DNA from 2 places in the Arthrobacter sp. MDB1-55 genome. Region 2 is predicted to be linked to the other one. Evidence: riboswitches for the same ligand, from Rfam matches in the RefSeq annotation. Region 2 holds a riboswitch; the other holds the start of a gene.
What was found. Region 2 has a riboswitch for thiamine pyrophosphate ahead of AC5RU3_RS00605 (ECF transporter S component). Riboswitches for the same ligand answer to the same signal wherever they lie in the genome.
Positions count from the first base shown of each region.

Region 1 (7,301 bases), 1.2 Mb from region 2:
CCCTGAGTGCTTGTAGTTGACCGACTCAGTCCAGATGCCGGCCTTCCTTTCAGCCTCAAGCTCGGCCCGCGCAGCAGCACGCGCGTCCTTGCGGCTCTGGTAATCCTCACGCTTCTGTTCGCGTGTGGGACGAACGAACTCCTCAAGGCGGATGTCAGTACCGCGGGGCGAGGCCAGCAGCTCAGCGCCACCCATCATGGTTGGTTCCCAGTCGAAGACGACGCCGTCGCCTTCCCCGATTACCACGGTATCCCCCGGCTTGGCTCCACTCTTGAAGAGCTGTTCCTCAACGCCCAACTTAGCGAGCCGGTCGGCAAGGTAGCCAACCGCTTCGTCATTTGTGAAGTCGGTCTGCTTCACCCAGCGCTCAGGCTTTTCACCGAGCACCCGGAACAGCGGCTCGAGATTCTTCTCTTCGCGCCGGATGACGAAGCCCTTCTCGTTCACCGCGCGGGGGCGCAGGACGGTGGGCGTGACAACGGGCGGCGCTGTTTCCAGCTTCTCGCGGGCATCGCGGACAATCTCGGCCATGGCGAACCCCAGCTGGCGGAGTCCTTCGTGGCTGGCGGCAGACACCTCGAAGACGCGGTAGCCACGGGACTCGAGTTCAGGGCGAACGAATTCGGCCATGTCACGGCCGTCCGGGACATCGACCTTGTTCAGTGCCACGAGGCGCGGACGCTCGTTGAGCGGCACTACCTCACCGCCTGGCCCGGCATAGCTCATGTCTACGGCGTATCGGTCGAGTTCGCCCTCGATGATCTCCAAGTCGCGTAGAGGGTCCCGGTCCGTCTCAAGTGCTGCACAGTCCAGTACATGGACCAGTGCGGCGCAACGTTCGACGTGGCGCAGGAAGTCATGCCCCAGTCCCTTGCCTTCGCTCGCACCCTCAATGAGTCCGGGGACGTCAGCGATGGTGAAACGGACGTCACCGGCCTGCACCACCCCGAGGTTGGGGCGCAGCGTGGTGAAGGGGTAGTCGGCGATCTTAGGCCGGGCGGCCGACATGGCGGCAATCAGGCTGGACTTGCCCGCCGAAGGGAATCCGACGAGGGCGATGTCCGCAATGGATTTGAGCTCGAGCACGATGTCGCGTGCGTCACCGGGAATTCCCAGCAATGCGAACCCGGGAGCCTTCCGCTTCTGCGACGACAGCGAGGAGTTGCCGAGGCCGCCCTGCCCGCCAGCGGCGGCGACGAATTCGGCGCCCGGGCCGACGAGGTCAGCCAACACCTCGCCCTCGGGGGACTTGACCACAGTGCCGTCGGGGACCGGCAGGATAAGGGTTTCGCCCCTGCGGCCTTCCCGCCAGTCGCCCATGCCGTTGCCGCCGTTCGTAGCGTGGCGGTGCGGGGCGTGGTGGTAGTCCAAAAGAGTGGTCGTCTGCGGGTCAACGCGCAGGATCACGGCGCCGCCGTCCCCGCCGTTGCCGCCGTCAGGGCCACCCAGGGGCTTGAACTTTTCCCGCTTGACCGAGACGCACCCGTGTCCGCCGGTGCCGCCCGAGACGTGCAGAACTACGCGGTCAACGAAGCTTGCCACGGTGTACTCCTCTTGAGAATCTCACATCAGTGCCGAGTCTATCCGGCTTAAAAGAAGGTGGGGTGAGCCTGATTGGCTCACCCCACCCTAGTGCTTTTGTGAACGCTGCTATGGTGTGCGGTTGCGAGTACTACTCGGCAGCCGCACCCACGATGTTCACAACGCGGCGTCCGCGGCGGGTACCGAATTCAACGGCACCGGCTTCCAGAGCGAACAGCGTGTCATCGCCGCCACGGCCAACGTTGGCGCCGGGGTGGAAATGGGTACCGCGCTGACGAACGATGATTTCGCCTGCCTTAACGACCTGTCCGCCGAACCGCTTCACGCCGAGGTACTGGGCGTTGGAGTCGCGACCGTTGCGAGTGGAGCTCGCACCCTTCTTATGTGCCATCTGTTATGCCTGCCTTTTTCTCGAACAGAATCTGAGGAACGAGTAACCGTGTGAGGGTTACGCGATGCCCGTGATCTTGACCTTGGTGAGCTCTGAACGGTGACCCTGGCGCTTCTTGTAGCCGGTCTTGTTCTTGAACTTCTGGATAACAATCTTCGGGCCCCGAAGATTCTCGACGATTTCGGCAGTGACAGTGACCTTTGCCAGGTCCTGTGCTGCTGAAGTCACCTTGTCGCCGTCGACCAGAAGGAGAGCAGGCAGCTTGAAGCTGCTGCCGGCCTCACCGGGGACGCGGTCAAGGGTAACGAGGTCTCCCACGGAAACCTTTTCTTGGCGGCCGCCTGCGCGGACAATCGCGTACACCACTTGGGAACTCACTTCTCTCGACGATCAAAACTGTTTGCTTACTGTTTCCGGGACCGTACGCTGTTAGCAGCGCAGCCGGAGGGGTGCCTGTGCACTCACGGCACAACCACGCCCCGAAAATAGTCATACAAGGGCGCAGCACCGAAGATCTAGATTACGGCAGTTTTGCGGTATCCCGCAAATCAACACGCGTCGGTGCGTCGAAGAACTCATGCTCGTACCAGGCGGAGGCAACGAAAGCGTCGACCATAGCGGCTCGGTCCCCCGCCGACGCGCCGGCAAATGCCGCATCGGCGAAGGCAATCGCACACCCGGTAGCCTCAGCAAAATCGGGATCGGCGTAGGTTTCCATCCAACTCGCATAAGGGTGCCCGTGTCCGGACTTCGAACCACTCCACCGCGCATGCAGAACGCTGCCGACATGCGCGTAAAGCCAGAAGCACGGCAACACAGCAGCCACGAGCACCGCGTACCCGCCATTGGCGGAGGCAGCCAGCAGATGATCGACGTAGGCCTTGGTGACGGGACCCTGCGTGTCGGTCAGTTCTCGTCCGGCAAGCCACGTCCGGTGCAACTCGGACTCCACCTCGAGGCAATTCAATGCGGACCGTGCCCAGAACAGCTGCTCCGCCTCGGTGGGTGCCAGCGCACTGGCCCTGGACAGCACCCGTGAGTACTCACGGAGGTAGAGAGCGTCCTGTGCCAGATAGTAGGCAAACTGTTCAGAGGGCAGGGTACCGTCACTCAGGTCCTGCACAAATCCGAGCGCCTCGATGGCGCTGCGGTGTCCGGCAGTGAGCTCCCAGACCTGTTCGCTGAATGGACGTTCCACGAGCGGCCTGTCCCCGAGCCTCGGCTCGAACTCATGGAAATGGTGGATGGGACCGTTGCCCTCCCCCACCTGCAGCTCGTCGGCACGTTCCAGCGCGCCCCTCAGCCACTTCTTGACGATCACCAGCGACTCGTGCCAGTCGCGCGTACGCACCTGGACGGTAGCGAGGGCAGCCGAGAGCGAGCATCCGGTGCCGTGCGTGTTGCGGGTGGCGATCCTGGCGCCGCTGACCTCCGTCACCGTCCCGGCACCGTCGGACGCGTCGATGAACGCATCCGGGCACGCCCGATTTCCCTCCCCGGTGTCTCCTCCATCCCTGAGGTCCTTGAGATGGCCGCCCTTGACCAGAACGGACGTTCCCGTTGACGCCGCGAGGCGCTGCCCCTGCTCCAGAGCAGCTTCCCAGGTCTCGGCAACCGGCTCACCCACCAACACGGCGAGTTCGGGCAGGTTCGGTGTCACAAGATCGGCGAGCGGAATCAGCGCGCGCAGTTCATCCTCGGCGTCGGTTGCCAGAAGCCTGTCACCGCTGGTTGCCACCATGACCGGATCAAGCACGACGACGGCAGCTGACGCACGGGGCAGCCACCCGGCTACCGTCCGGATGGTTTCCACGTCGCCCAACATGCCGATCTTGACCGCATCAATGACCACGTCGTCACTGACGGCGGTCAACTGCTCAGCAAGGAAAGCTGCCGGCGGCGTGTGGACAGCCCGCACTCCCCTGGTGTTCTGCGCAACGAGGGAGGTCACCACGGCCATGCCGTACCCGCCCTGCGCGCCGATGCTCTTCAGATCGGCCTGGATGCCCGCTCCCCCGGTCGGGTCGGTACCCGCAATACTCAGGACACGCGGAATTGTCCGCGTCTGTGCTGGGTAGGTTGATGATTCTGTGTGCTCCATGAGCGTGCGAATACTCATTCGCGACATCCCTCCGCTAGGCCAAGGACCGCGTGTCGGCGGCCATCTCTAGATCAGGTTCAACGCGTCTTATCTCAGCCCGGACCGGGCACCGCGTGTCACTTCGTCCCACCTTACCCCTGCCCGGACCGGCCGTCTGGTTTCGGGCTCAGGCGCCGTGTCACAGAAGCTGACCCTCACAACAGAACACGCCGCTCCCTTCGGGGAAGGGAACGGCGTGTTCGCTGAAAGTGTCGGAACCTAGAGCTCGGAGGCAGGCACTCCGACACCCAGGATCATCGGCTCGTCCGACTTCTCCGGCTTGGCTGCGGGTTTCTCGGCCCGCGCCACGTACTGCGCTCCGCCCGACGGGGCGGCCGTCGCTTCGCCGGCGCGCTCGATAGTTGCGTTGACGGCGGAGCCCTGCGCGCTGCTGGCGGCCCGATGCCTCCGGTTGCGGCGACCGGATGTCGGCGCTGCACCCGCGTCCACTGCGGGAGTTTCGCGCTTCACCGGCTCTGGACGTGAGATCTCCGGCGCGGGCTCAACGGTCACGCTGCGAGCCGGTGTCTGTCCGCTCCGCTCCCGGAAGGCGGGTTCCGGATCAGGCTCGGTCTCGCTGGCCGCCGGGAAGCGGTTGAATGCTTCCGTCAGGCTCTCGAGGGTCAGCTCCGGCTCCGGTCGGGGAACGACCGGCCCATTCTCCGCACGCGGCAGCGTCACCTTCTCGCCGTTGATCGTCAGCACAGGGCCCGACGACGGCGCTTCGGCTGCCGCCTCCTCGTGATCGTGGTCGTGGTCGTGTTCATGCGCAGCGTGAGTCGCCGCAGCGATGTTCGCGAGAGCTGCCCGTGCGGCCTCGGCGCGCGCCTGACGCTCGGCGTCGTCAGTCTTCTGCTCGGGGGCGGGAACGTGCTCCTCGACCTGTTGGGTTTTGGCGCGGCGCTTGCGTTCGCTGCGGGACATCTTTTCCTGCCGCAGGTGCTGCTGGTGGTTCTCCGTTGATACGGCGTGCCTGCGGTGCTCGACCGGCTCGTCGTGGGTGACGACGCCGCGTCCGCCGCAGTGCTCGCAGTTCTCGCCGAACACTTCAAGCAGACCGGTTCCCATGCGCTTGCGGGTCATTTGCACGAGGCCGAGGGAGGTGACTTCAGCAACCTGATGTTTGGTCCGGTCACGGCCCAGGCACTCCACGAGGCGGCGCAGCACGAGGTCGCGGTTCGCCTCGAGCACCATGTCGATGAAGTCGATGACGATGATGCCGCCGATGTCGCGGAGCCGGAGCTGCCGGACCACTTCCTCGGCCGCTTCCAGGTTGTTCTTCGTGACGGTTTCCTCAAGGTTGCCGCCGCTACCGGTGAACTTCCCCGTATTGACGTCGACAACCGTCATGGCTTCGGTCCGGTCGATGACCAGCGAACCGCCCGAAGGCAGGAAGACCTTGCGTTCCAGTGCCTTGTGGATCTGCTCGTCGATGCGCCGGGCAGCGAAGATGTCCTCGTCCTGGGTCCACTTCTCGAGCCTGCCGACGAGGTCCGGCGCTACGTACATCACGTACGCCTCGATGGTGTCCCACGCCTCTTCCCCGGAGACGATCAGCTTGGAGAAGTCCTCGTTGAACACATCACGCACCACCTTGATGGTGAGATCCGGCTCTCCGTAGAGGAGTTCCGGTGCCAGCGTCTTGGTGGACGATGCCTTGCCCTCGATGGTCTCCCACTGCGAGCGGAGGCGGTTGATGTCGTGGGTCAGTTCCTCTTCGCTGGCGCCCTCGGCGGCGGTCCGCACGATGACGCCGGCATTCTCAGGCAACCGGTCCTTGAGGATCCGCTTGAGGCGGTTGCGCTCCACGTCGGGCAACTTGCGGGATATGCCGGTCATGGAGCCGCCGGGCACGTAGACCAGATAGCGGCCCGGCAGGGAAATCTGGCTGGTCAGCCGCGCGCCCTTGTGGCCCACGGGGTCCTTCGTGACCTGCACCAGCACCGAGTCGCCTGACTTCAGCGCCAGTTCAATACGGCGCGGCTGTCCGTCCAGGCCCGCTGCATCCCAGTTGACCTCTCCGGCATACAGCACGGCGTTACGTCCGCGTCCGATGTCGATGAACGCTGCCTCCATGCTGGGAAGGACGTTCTGGACCTTGCCGAGGTAGACGTTCCCGATCAGGGAATCCTGCTGGGTCTTGGACACGAAGTGCTCGGCAAGAACGCCGTCCTCCATGACCGCGATCTGGATCCTGTCATCGCTCTGGCGGACCACCATCTGGCGGTCAACGGACTCGCGGCGCGCTAGGAACTCCGCTTCGGTGATCACGTGGCGGCGCCGGCCCGAATCGCGGGATTCACGACGGCGCTGCTTCTTGGCTTCCAGTCGTGTGGAACCCTTGACGCTCGTGACGCGGTCCGACGGCGCTTCCTGGCTCTGCCGCGGCGCGCGCACCCGCGTGATGGTGTTGGGCGGGTCATCGTCCGATCCACCGGTCAGTTCGAGGTCTTCGTCCCCGCGGCGACGGCGACGACGACGACGGGAGGTGACCGACTCGCTCTCCTCGCTGGACTCTGCCGGCCCCTGGCTCCGTGACTCGGACTCTGATGCCTCACCTTCGACAGCCCGGCTGCGGCTCCGGCTGCGCCGGTTCCGACGACGTCCGCGGCCGTCGTCGTCACCCTCGGTGTCATCTTCGGTGTCTTCGGGTGTGACTGTCTTCGGCTGATTCCGCGGCACGACGGCGGTGAGGTCCGGTGCGTGGAACAGCAAGGAGACCGGTGAGTCGGGAACCGCGAAGGGATCCAGGGCGCGAGGGGCAGCTTCAGCGACGGGTGCTCCGCCGTCAGTCCCTGGAGACGCGGCGGCGTGCGGCGCGGTAGCGGCCGGCTCGGTCCCGGAATCGGGAGTCCCGGCCTTCGGTTCCTCAGCGGCTGCGCTGCCTGCCTCTGCGGTCTGGGGCGCTGTGTCAGCTTGCGCCACCTCAGCCGTGGCCTCGGTGCCGCCCGTCGCCCGGCGGCTCCGCGAACGGGTTGACCGCGGGGGCCGGGATGCCTGCTCCGACGCCGGCTCGTCTGCCGAGTCGCCGGACGCGGGTTCGGACGTTTCCACCGCGACACTGACGTCGTCAGCTCCAGCGCCCTCGGTGACTGCGGCCTTGGTGCTGGCACGACGGCGGCGTACCGGTCGCTCAGCGGCTGCTTCCTCCGGAGCGGGCTCCTCAGATGACTGCTGCTCAGGGCTCTCGGCAGGGGCTGTCTTGCGGGTCCGACGTGCGCGGACGGG
Region 1 is NZ_JBNHID010000001.1:1,354,283-1,361,583, forward strand. It holds gene obgE (GTPase ObgE) at 1-1,542, opposite strand, end outside; gene rpmA (50S ribosomal protein L27) at 1,673-1,933, opposite strand; gene rplU (50S ribosomal protein L21) at 1,991-2,299, opposite strand; gene AC5RU3_RS06480 (bifunctional hydroxymethylpyrimidine kinase/phosphomethylpyrimidine kinase) at 2,454-4,052, opposite strand; TPP riboswitch at 4,044-4,158, opposite strand; gene AC5RU3_RS06485 (Rne/Rng family ribonuclease) at 4,293-7,301, opposite strand, start outside.
Region 1: another riboswitch for thiamine pyrophosphate. It lies ahead of AC5RU3_RS06480 (bifunctional hydroxymethylpyrimidine kinase/phosphomethylpyrimidine kinase); the one in region 2 lies ahead of AC5RU3_RS00605 (ECF transporter S component).

Region 2 (7,301 bases):
TCCGGCTGCCCTTCGGCCATGTTCGTTCCCCACACTCGACATCCCAAGCCATTCCACCGCAGTTCTTACCCATTCATGCGGTGCAAGGTTGGGAAAAACCTGCGGCCTCCTTCATCATGCCCCTCGATGGCCTATTCCGACAGGGTGCTGGACCGCAGTCCGTCAGCCCAGTATGAAGTTCCAGGTCCCCGCCAGCACGGACGCGCTGGCAGCCAGCCCGGCGATCGCCACACCAACCAGGACCACCACGATGTCGACGCGGCTGAAGGTGCTCTCCCTGGCCCAGGTGCGTGGTCCCGCACCGAAACCACGTGCCTCCATGGCCACGGCGAGCCGGGTTGCCCGTCGGATCGCCTGCACCATGAGCCCGAAGGCCTGACCGAGAAAGTTTCCGAGGCGTGCCGCCGGATTGCCCTCGTGGCCCACTCCCCGGGCGTGCCGGGCCAGCCCGAGGGTCCGCCATTCGTCGAAGAGCAGCCCAACGAGCCGCATCCCCGCCAGCGCTCCCAGCACGAACCGGTGCGGAGCCCTCAGTCGTTGCGCGAGCGCATCGGCGAGGTCGGTCGGGTCGGTACTGGCCAGCAGGAACAGGCCCGGAAGCGCGATTGCGAGCCCGCGCAGCCCGATGGCTAAACCAGCGTTGACCGAGTCCTCAGTGAACAGCACGGGCCCCAGCTCGAACAGGACACGCCCGGTCTTCTCCGCGAGAAGCGCGGTCCCGTAGGCACCGACGACGGCCGCGAGGACGAACGGCCAGGTCCGCAGCAGCAGCCGCCGGATGCTGATGCCAAGCAGCGGCAGAAGGAGCAGTTCAGAAGCGAGAACCACGCCGGCGCTGACCCAGTCCACGCTGAGCATGACGACGACGGTGATCACCACGGCGGCGAACAGCTTCGAGAGCGGATTGGCCCGAGGAAGGAACCGGCCAGTGATCTCCGGAGTCAGGATGTCCACACTCACGCCGCTACCTCCAGCGTTGCGGAATGTCCGTCGACGCTCACGATGCGGCTCCCGAGCGCCGTGGTGTACTCGCGGTCATGGGTCACCGATACCACGCAGGTACCCGCATGGATAAGCTCGGCGAGGAGGCCGATCAGCTCAGCCCAGGTGTTCGCGTCCTGACCGAAGGTGGGCTCATCCAGAATCAGGATGTCCGGGTCTGTGGCGAGCATGGTCGCCACCGACAGCCGCCGCTTCTCACCTCCGGACAGCGTGAAGGGATTGGCCTTCAGCAGTCCCGTGAGCCTGAGCCGTTCCGCGATGGGGTCGATCCGGCGTCGTATGTCCGCTTCGCTCTGCCGGGCAACCCGGCGGGGTCCGAACTCGAGTTCCTCAAGCACAGTGTTGGTCAGGAACTGGTGCTCGGGCTCCTGGAACACCGTGCCGATCCGGCTGACCAATTCCGCGGACTTCCAGTTCTGCGGCGTGGACCCGACTCCGCGGGCGAGCGGGTCCAGTGCTGTCAGCTTGCCGGCGCGCGGCTTCAGCAGCCCTGCGAGCGTGAGGGCGAGCGTGGACTTGCCGCCTCCGTTGGGTCCGAGCACGCTGACCGCCTCGCCCTGACCAAGGATGAGGTCAACACCGCTGAGCACCGCAGGTCCCCGTTTGGTGCGTGTGACAGATAACCCGGCAGCCTGCAGGAGGTCCTCGCCGGCACCCTGCCGAACGGCGGGAGTAGCGGGCCGGTGACCGGGTACCCATACCCCGGCTTCTATGAGCCGGGTGCGCACGGCGTTTCGCTGAAGCACGGCGTCCGGTTCGCCGTCCGCGAGAATACCGCCGTCGGAATCCAGTACGATCACGCGGTCCACCACATCGGCCCATACCTCGACCCGGTGCTCCACCACGACGAGCGTGGCAGCGGTCCGGTCCAGCACCCGTACGACGGCGTCCCTCACCTCGATCACCCCTGCGGGGTCAAGATTGGCGGTTGGCTCGTCAAGAAGCAGCAATCCGGGCTGCATGGCGAGGACGGCAGCCAGAGCAAGTCGTTGCTTCTGACCCCCGGAGAGTGCAGTGGTGGGGTGGTTGAGCGGGACATCAAGACCGACGTCGTCAAGCGCCCGCCTCACGCGCGGCCAGATCTCGGCACGCGGCACGGCCAGGTTCTCGGCGCCGAACGCTACCTCGTCACCGACGCGCGCAAGGACCAGTTGGGTATCCGGGTCCTGCAGGACCAGTCCGGAACGTCCGCGAGCAGCGGCGGGGCTGACGCCGTCGACCGCGAGCGAGCCGGTCTGCTCTCCCTCGTCATGCTCGCCGAGCACTCCGGCGAGTCCGTGGAGCAGAGTCGATTTTCCTGCACCGGAGGCGCCGAGGAGCAATACGCGCTGCCCGGCGTCGATGGTCAGGTCGATGTCGCGCACCGCCCACCGCGCCCGGCCAGGGTGACGCCATCCCCAGCCCTGGGCGGTGATTGCAGCCGGGCCGGCCGTCGTCGGGCTCACCCTAAACGTCAGCCGTGCGGCCCGAAGCAAAGGAAGACAGAGCGCCGGTCCTCGCCAGGCCGCGAGTGGCAAGCCAGGACAGCAACCCTGCGAGCACTACACCGGAGACGGCCGCAAAAACGCCGTACATCAGCTTATGATCCATGGTCCATGCTGCGTTGTACATGATGTTCTCGCTGACGGCGAGGGCAAGTCCGGCGCCCAGCCCGGCAAGAAGCGCGACCCCAAGGTTCCAGCGGCGGTAAAGGAACAGGGCGAAGATCAGCTCGGCCCCGATGCCCTGGATCAGGCCGGACAAGAGCACGGCAACTCCAAATTGGGTGCCGATGAGCGCCGAAACGGCAGCCGCGACGACCTCGCAGTAGATGGCAGCGCCCGGCTTGCGGATGATGAATCCGCCCAGCACACCGGCGATGAGCCAGCCACCCGAATACAGGCCGGCCAACGGCGGGTACGCCGCAGTCACGGCTGCCACGCCGCTGTAGCCGGCGGACCAGGCGAAGAAGATGACGCCTACGGCCACCGCGATGACCGAGGCGACCACGATATCCACGACGCGCCATTCGAAGCGGCGGCGGGATGTTGACGGTGTAGGACTGTGTGTAGCAGTCATGAGTGAAATCCTCCTGGGTACAGGAGGGGAAGGCCTTCCGGCAGGACGCCGGTCGCCCTGAGAACTCGACTCCCTTCGCCGGTACTAGCCGGATCAGGTTCGAGGGTCTGCGGTGGTCCGCACTCTCAGCGCCCACCACGTACGTGGCTGCGCTCCCCTGTCGTTGTTTTGAGCGAGATTAACTCTACACCCGGGAACGGAGGCACCGTCGTCGTCGTGATCTTCGGTGCCCTCCCACCGGAGGGTCCCGATAACGCTAGGCTGGGAGCAAAACTAAGCCGACTGAAGGAGGCACCATGAACGCGATCTTCAAACTGATGGGTGTTGGACTGGGCATCGGGGCGGGCCTCGTGGGAACGCAGCTTGTCGACTTCATCTGGAAGCGGGTCACCGGAAACGAGCCCCCGAAGGACAAGGAAGGCCTGGAGAACAGCCTGCGTTCGGCGCTGGCCTTCGCGATCATTTCCGGTTCCGTCAGCACCACCATCCGCGTGCTCACCAACCGCACCACCCAGCAGGCAATCCGCCGCTACGAGAACACCCGCGACCTCACCTGACAATCACCGGGTGACAGTCATTCCGGTCAGTCCCTGGACGCGCGGTCGCCCGCCTCACGGCGCTTGGTGGCCGCGTGTTCCACGACGTCGTCCAACTCGTCCATGCTCAGCAGGTCCTTACGGAGGTGCTTGGTGCGGTAGCCCGCCCTGCCCACCATATGGGCTGAGACAGGAGCGGTGAGGAGCTGGAAAATCCAGCACACGATCAGTACGGGCACAACCGCCCACGAACGTTGCTGAACGGCGATCGCCAACAGGAACAGCAGCAGCCCGAGAACCTGCGGCTTGGTTGCCGCGTGCATGCGGCTCAGCAGGTCCGGGAACCGCAGAAGCCCGACGGCGGCAGCCAGCGACATAAGCGCCCCTCCGAGGAGCAGGACGGCGGTCAGGGTATCCAGGGCAGCATCCATCAGCGGCTCACTTCTTCTCGGTGACGAATCGGGCGACGGTCACCGACGCGATGAAACCGATCAAGGATGTCGCCACGAGGATCACCAGCGTGTTCGTGTGCCCATTGACGACCATGTCTACGGCCAGTGCTCCTCCCACGATCGCCAGGAGTACGTCCACGGCAAGCACGCGGTCAAGAATCGACGGGCCGCGAGCCACCCGGTAGATCGCGAAGAGCGCAGACACTCCCAGAATGACGGCGATGATGCCAAGAACGATGCTCACTGGTGCGCCCTTCCGTCGAGGTGATGCGGCGCTTCCGAGCGCAGCAGGGCAAGATCCTCACGGGACCCCATAACCCTGATCAACCATTCTTCGGTGCGCCGGGCATTCTCCCTAACCTTCTCGGCGTCATCATCCGTCGCGACGTTGAGGCAATGCAGGTAGAGGGTGGACGTCGAGCGATCCACCTCCACCACCAGAGAACCGGGGATCAGCGACAAAGCATGTCCGGTCGCCGTCACCAGAAGGTCGGAGGGGCTGCGCAGTCGCACCCGCACCACGGCGTTCTTCAGCTTCGGTCCACGGACGAGCGCCAACCAGAAGACCTGCACGCTGGCCTGCAGCAGCTGGTAGAGGAACCTGCCGGCGAACCCAACGGCGTAGAAGAGATTGAACCGCCCGCTGAGCTCCACCGGCGGGAGATAAAGGAAGTTCGCGACCGCGAACGCAATGATGGCGCCGAACGCCAGGTTACCCAGGCTGAAGTCCTGCCAGAGCGCTCCCCACACGATCACCAGCCAGATCAGGAGCGGCAATTCAACCCGCAACGGGATACGTTGCCTTGTCATCATGGTGAGACTCCTGCCGCTTCGGTTGCGCCTTCCCCGAGGACTGCGTCGATATACGGGGAACGGTCCAACATCTGCTGCGCTGCCTGGTCGCTCAGCTCGAAGAGGGGGCCGCCCAGTACCGTGAGGCTGACGCCCAGCAGTACGAGCCCCGTGGTGGCGCCGACCATGGTCTTGGGCAGCAAACTGACGGCACTCCTGCCCGCGAACTTACCGGTGCTGTGCCCAGCGACCCTGCGGGAAGTCGTCACCGCCGAGCCGTCTGTCGAGGTTGCCATCAGGATCGGATCCGGGTGTGTTGCGTCCTCCGGCCGGCGCCAGAAGGCGCGGTTCCAGACGCGCGCGATCGCAAGCAGCGTTATGAGGCTCGTCAGTACACCGGCTCCGACCAGCACATAGGCAAGCGGTGTCCCGAGTTCGACGCCCGCCTGCAGCAGTCCCAGCTTCCCGAGGAAGCCCGAGAACGGCGGGATACCTGCAAGATTCATGCCCGGAATGAAAAACAGCAACGCCAGGAAGGGCGAGATTTTCGCAAGTCCGCCGAGTCGATCCATATTGGCCGTTCCGCCCCGGCGCTCGATGAGACCCGTGACAAGGAAAAGGCTGGTCTGCACGATGATGTGGTGGGCAACGTAGTAGACGGCGGCGCCCAGGCCGATCACAGTGGAGATTGCGAGCCCGAACACCATGTACCCGATATGGCTGACGAGCGTGAAGGAGAGCATACGTTTGATGTCCGACTGCGCGAGCGCGCCGAGTATGCCCACGATCATGGTGAGCATGGCGACGATCATCAGCAGCGTGTTGATGCGGTCGCCGGGGAACAGCAAAGTCTCAGTCCGCACCATTGCATAAACGCCGACCTTGGTCAGCAGGCCGGCGAACACGGCGGTCACCGGAGCAGGGGCGGTCGGGTAGGAGTCGGGCAGCCAGAAGGACAGCGGGAAAACCGCGGCCTTGATGCCGAATGCCACCAGCAGCATCAGGTGAAGGATCATCTGCGTCGCGGGGTCGAGATCCGCGAGTTTGAGGGCCAGGTCCGCCATGTTGATGGTGCCGGTTGCGGCATAGATCATACCGATGCTGATGAGGAACAGAACCGAGGAAACCACACTGACGACGACGTAGGTCACCCCTGCACGGATGCGCGGTGTGGTGCCGCCCAGTGTCATGAGCACATAACTTGCGGTGAGGAGAATCTCGAACCCCACGTACAGGTTGAAGAGGTCTCCGGCAAGGAATGCGTTGGACACTCCGGCGACCAGAATCAGGTACGTCGGGTGGAAGATCGAGATGGGCCCGTCCTCGTCACCGTCGGTCATCCCCTGTCCTGTGGCGTAGATCAGGACCGCGAGGCTTACGGCCGAGGAGACCACCAGCATCAGCGCGGAGAACTGGTCCACCACCATCGTGATGCCGAAGGGAGCCGCCCAGTTGCCGATGAAGACGGCCGTTGTGCCCTTTCCGCTGGCATCCAGCAGGAGGAAGATCTCGATCATCAGGGTTACGCAGAGCGTCGTAATGCTCACGGCACGCTGGGACCTGGAATGCCGGATCAAAAGGAAGGCAAGAGCTGCGCCCAGGAACGGCAGCACGACTGCCAGAGGCGCGAGGTTCGCTATGTTCATCGCTCCTCCGTTCGTGGGTTGCTCGCTCTGCTGCCGATTCCCGCCCGCTGGTTGCCCGGCGCTTCTTCGGCCTCTTCGATGGGGGTGAATTCTGTGGTCTCGATGGGAATTTCGGCGTCGTCCTCGGCATCGAAGCTGCTCTGAGACGCCACCCGCCGGTCTTCGATGTCATCCTGGACCTCGTCCTGGCGGCCGAGGATCCACGAACGGTAGATAATTCCCAGCATGAAGGCCGTCACGGCGAACGAGATGACAATCGAGGTGAGAATCAACGCCTGTGGGAGCGGGTCGCTGTAGTCCTCCGGGGCGATTCCGGACGAGTACAAGGGGGCCCGGCCCGCGGCGCCGCCCCCCGCAAGCAGCAGCATGTTGGCGCCATTGGCGAGCATGATCAGACCGAGCAGGACCCTTGTCAGGCTACGCTCCAGGAGCAGGTAGATCCCCGCAGCGAAGAGGGCGCCCATGATGACGAGCAATGTGACGTTGACGCTCACTGGGCCACCTTCTCTTCCGGCTCCGGGGCTTCTTCCGGTTTTGGAGAACGGGCGTCCATGGTGGCGGTTGCGCCTTCACTGCGCTCGTCAATCTCGGAGCCGAGGCTGCGGAGCACGTCGAGCACCAGCCCCACCACCACCATGTACACGCCGATGTCGAAGATCGTGGACGTGACGAACTTGATGTGGCCGAAGACCGGCCAGGTTGTTTCGATGATTGCGCTTTGGAACACCTCGCCCCCGAGGAACACGGGAACTATGGCGGTGAGCGCGGCAGTGGCAAGACCGCCGCCAAGGAGCAATCCCGCGCTGACGGGGGTA
Region 2 is NZ_JBNHID010000001.1:119,025-126,325, reverse strand. It holds gene AC5RU3_RS00620 (sigma-70 family RNA polymerase sigma factor) at 1-20, opposite strand, end outside; gene AC5RU3_RS00615 (energy-coupling factor transporter transmembrane component T family protein) at 163-960, opposite strand; gene AC5RU3_RS00610 (ABC transporter ATP-binding protein) at 957-2,447, opposite strand; gene AC5RU3_RS00605 (ECF transporter S component) at 2,449-3,060, opposite strand; TPP riboswitch at 3,114-3,229, opposite strand; gene AC5RU3_RS00600 (DUF4235 domain-containing protein) at 3,357-3,617, shown strand; gene mnhG (monovalent cation/H(+) antiporter subunit G) at 3,644-4,027, opposite strand; gene AC5RU3_RS00590 (MrpF/PhaF family protein) at 4,035-4,292, opposite strand; gene AC5RU3_RS00585 (Na+/H+ antiporter subunit E) at 4,289-4,858, opposite strand; gene AC5RU3_RS00580 (Na+/H+ antiporter subunit D) at 4,858-6,486, opposite strand; gene AC5RU3_RS00575 (Na(+)/H(+) antiporter subunit C) at 6,483-6,980, opposite strand; gene AC5RU3_RS00570 (Na+/H+ antiporter subunit A) at 6,977-7,301, opposite strand, start outside.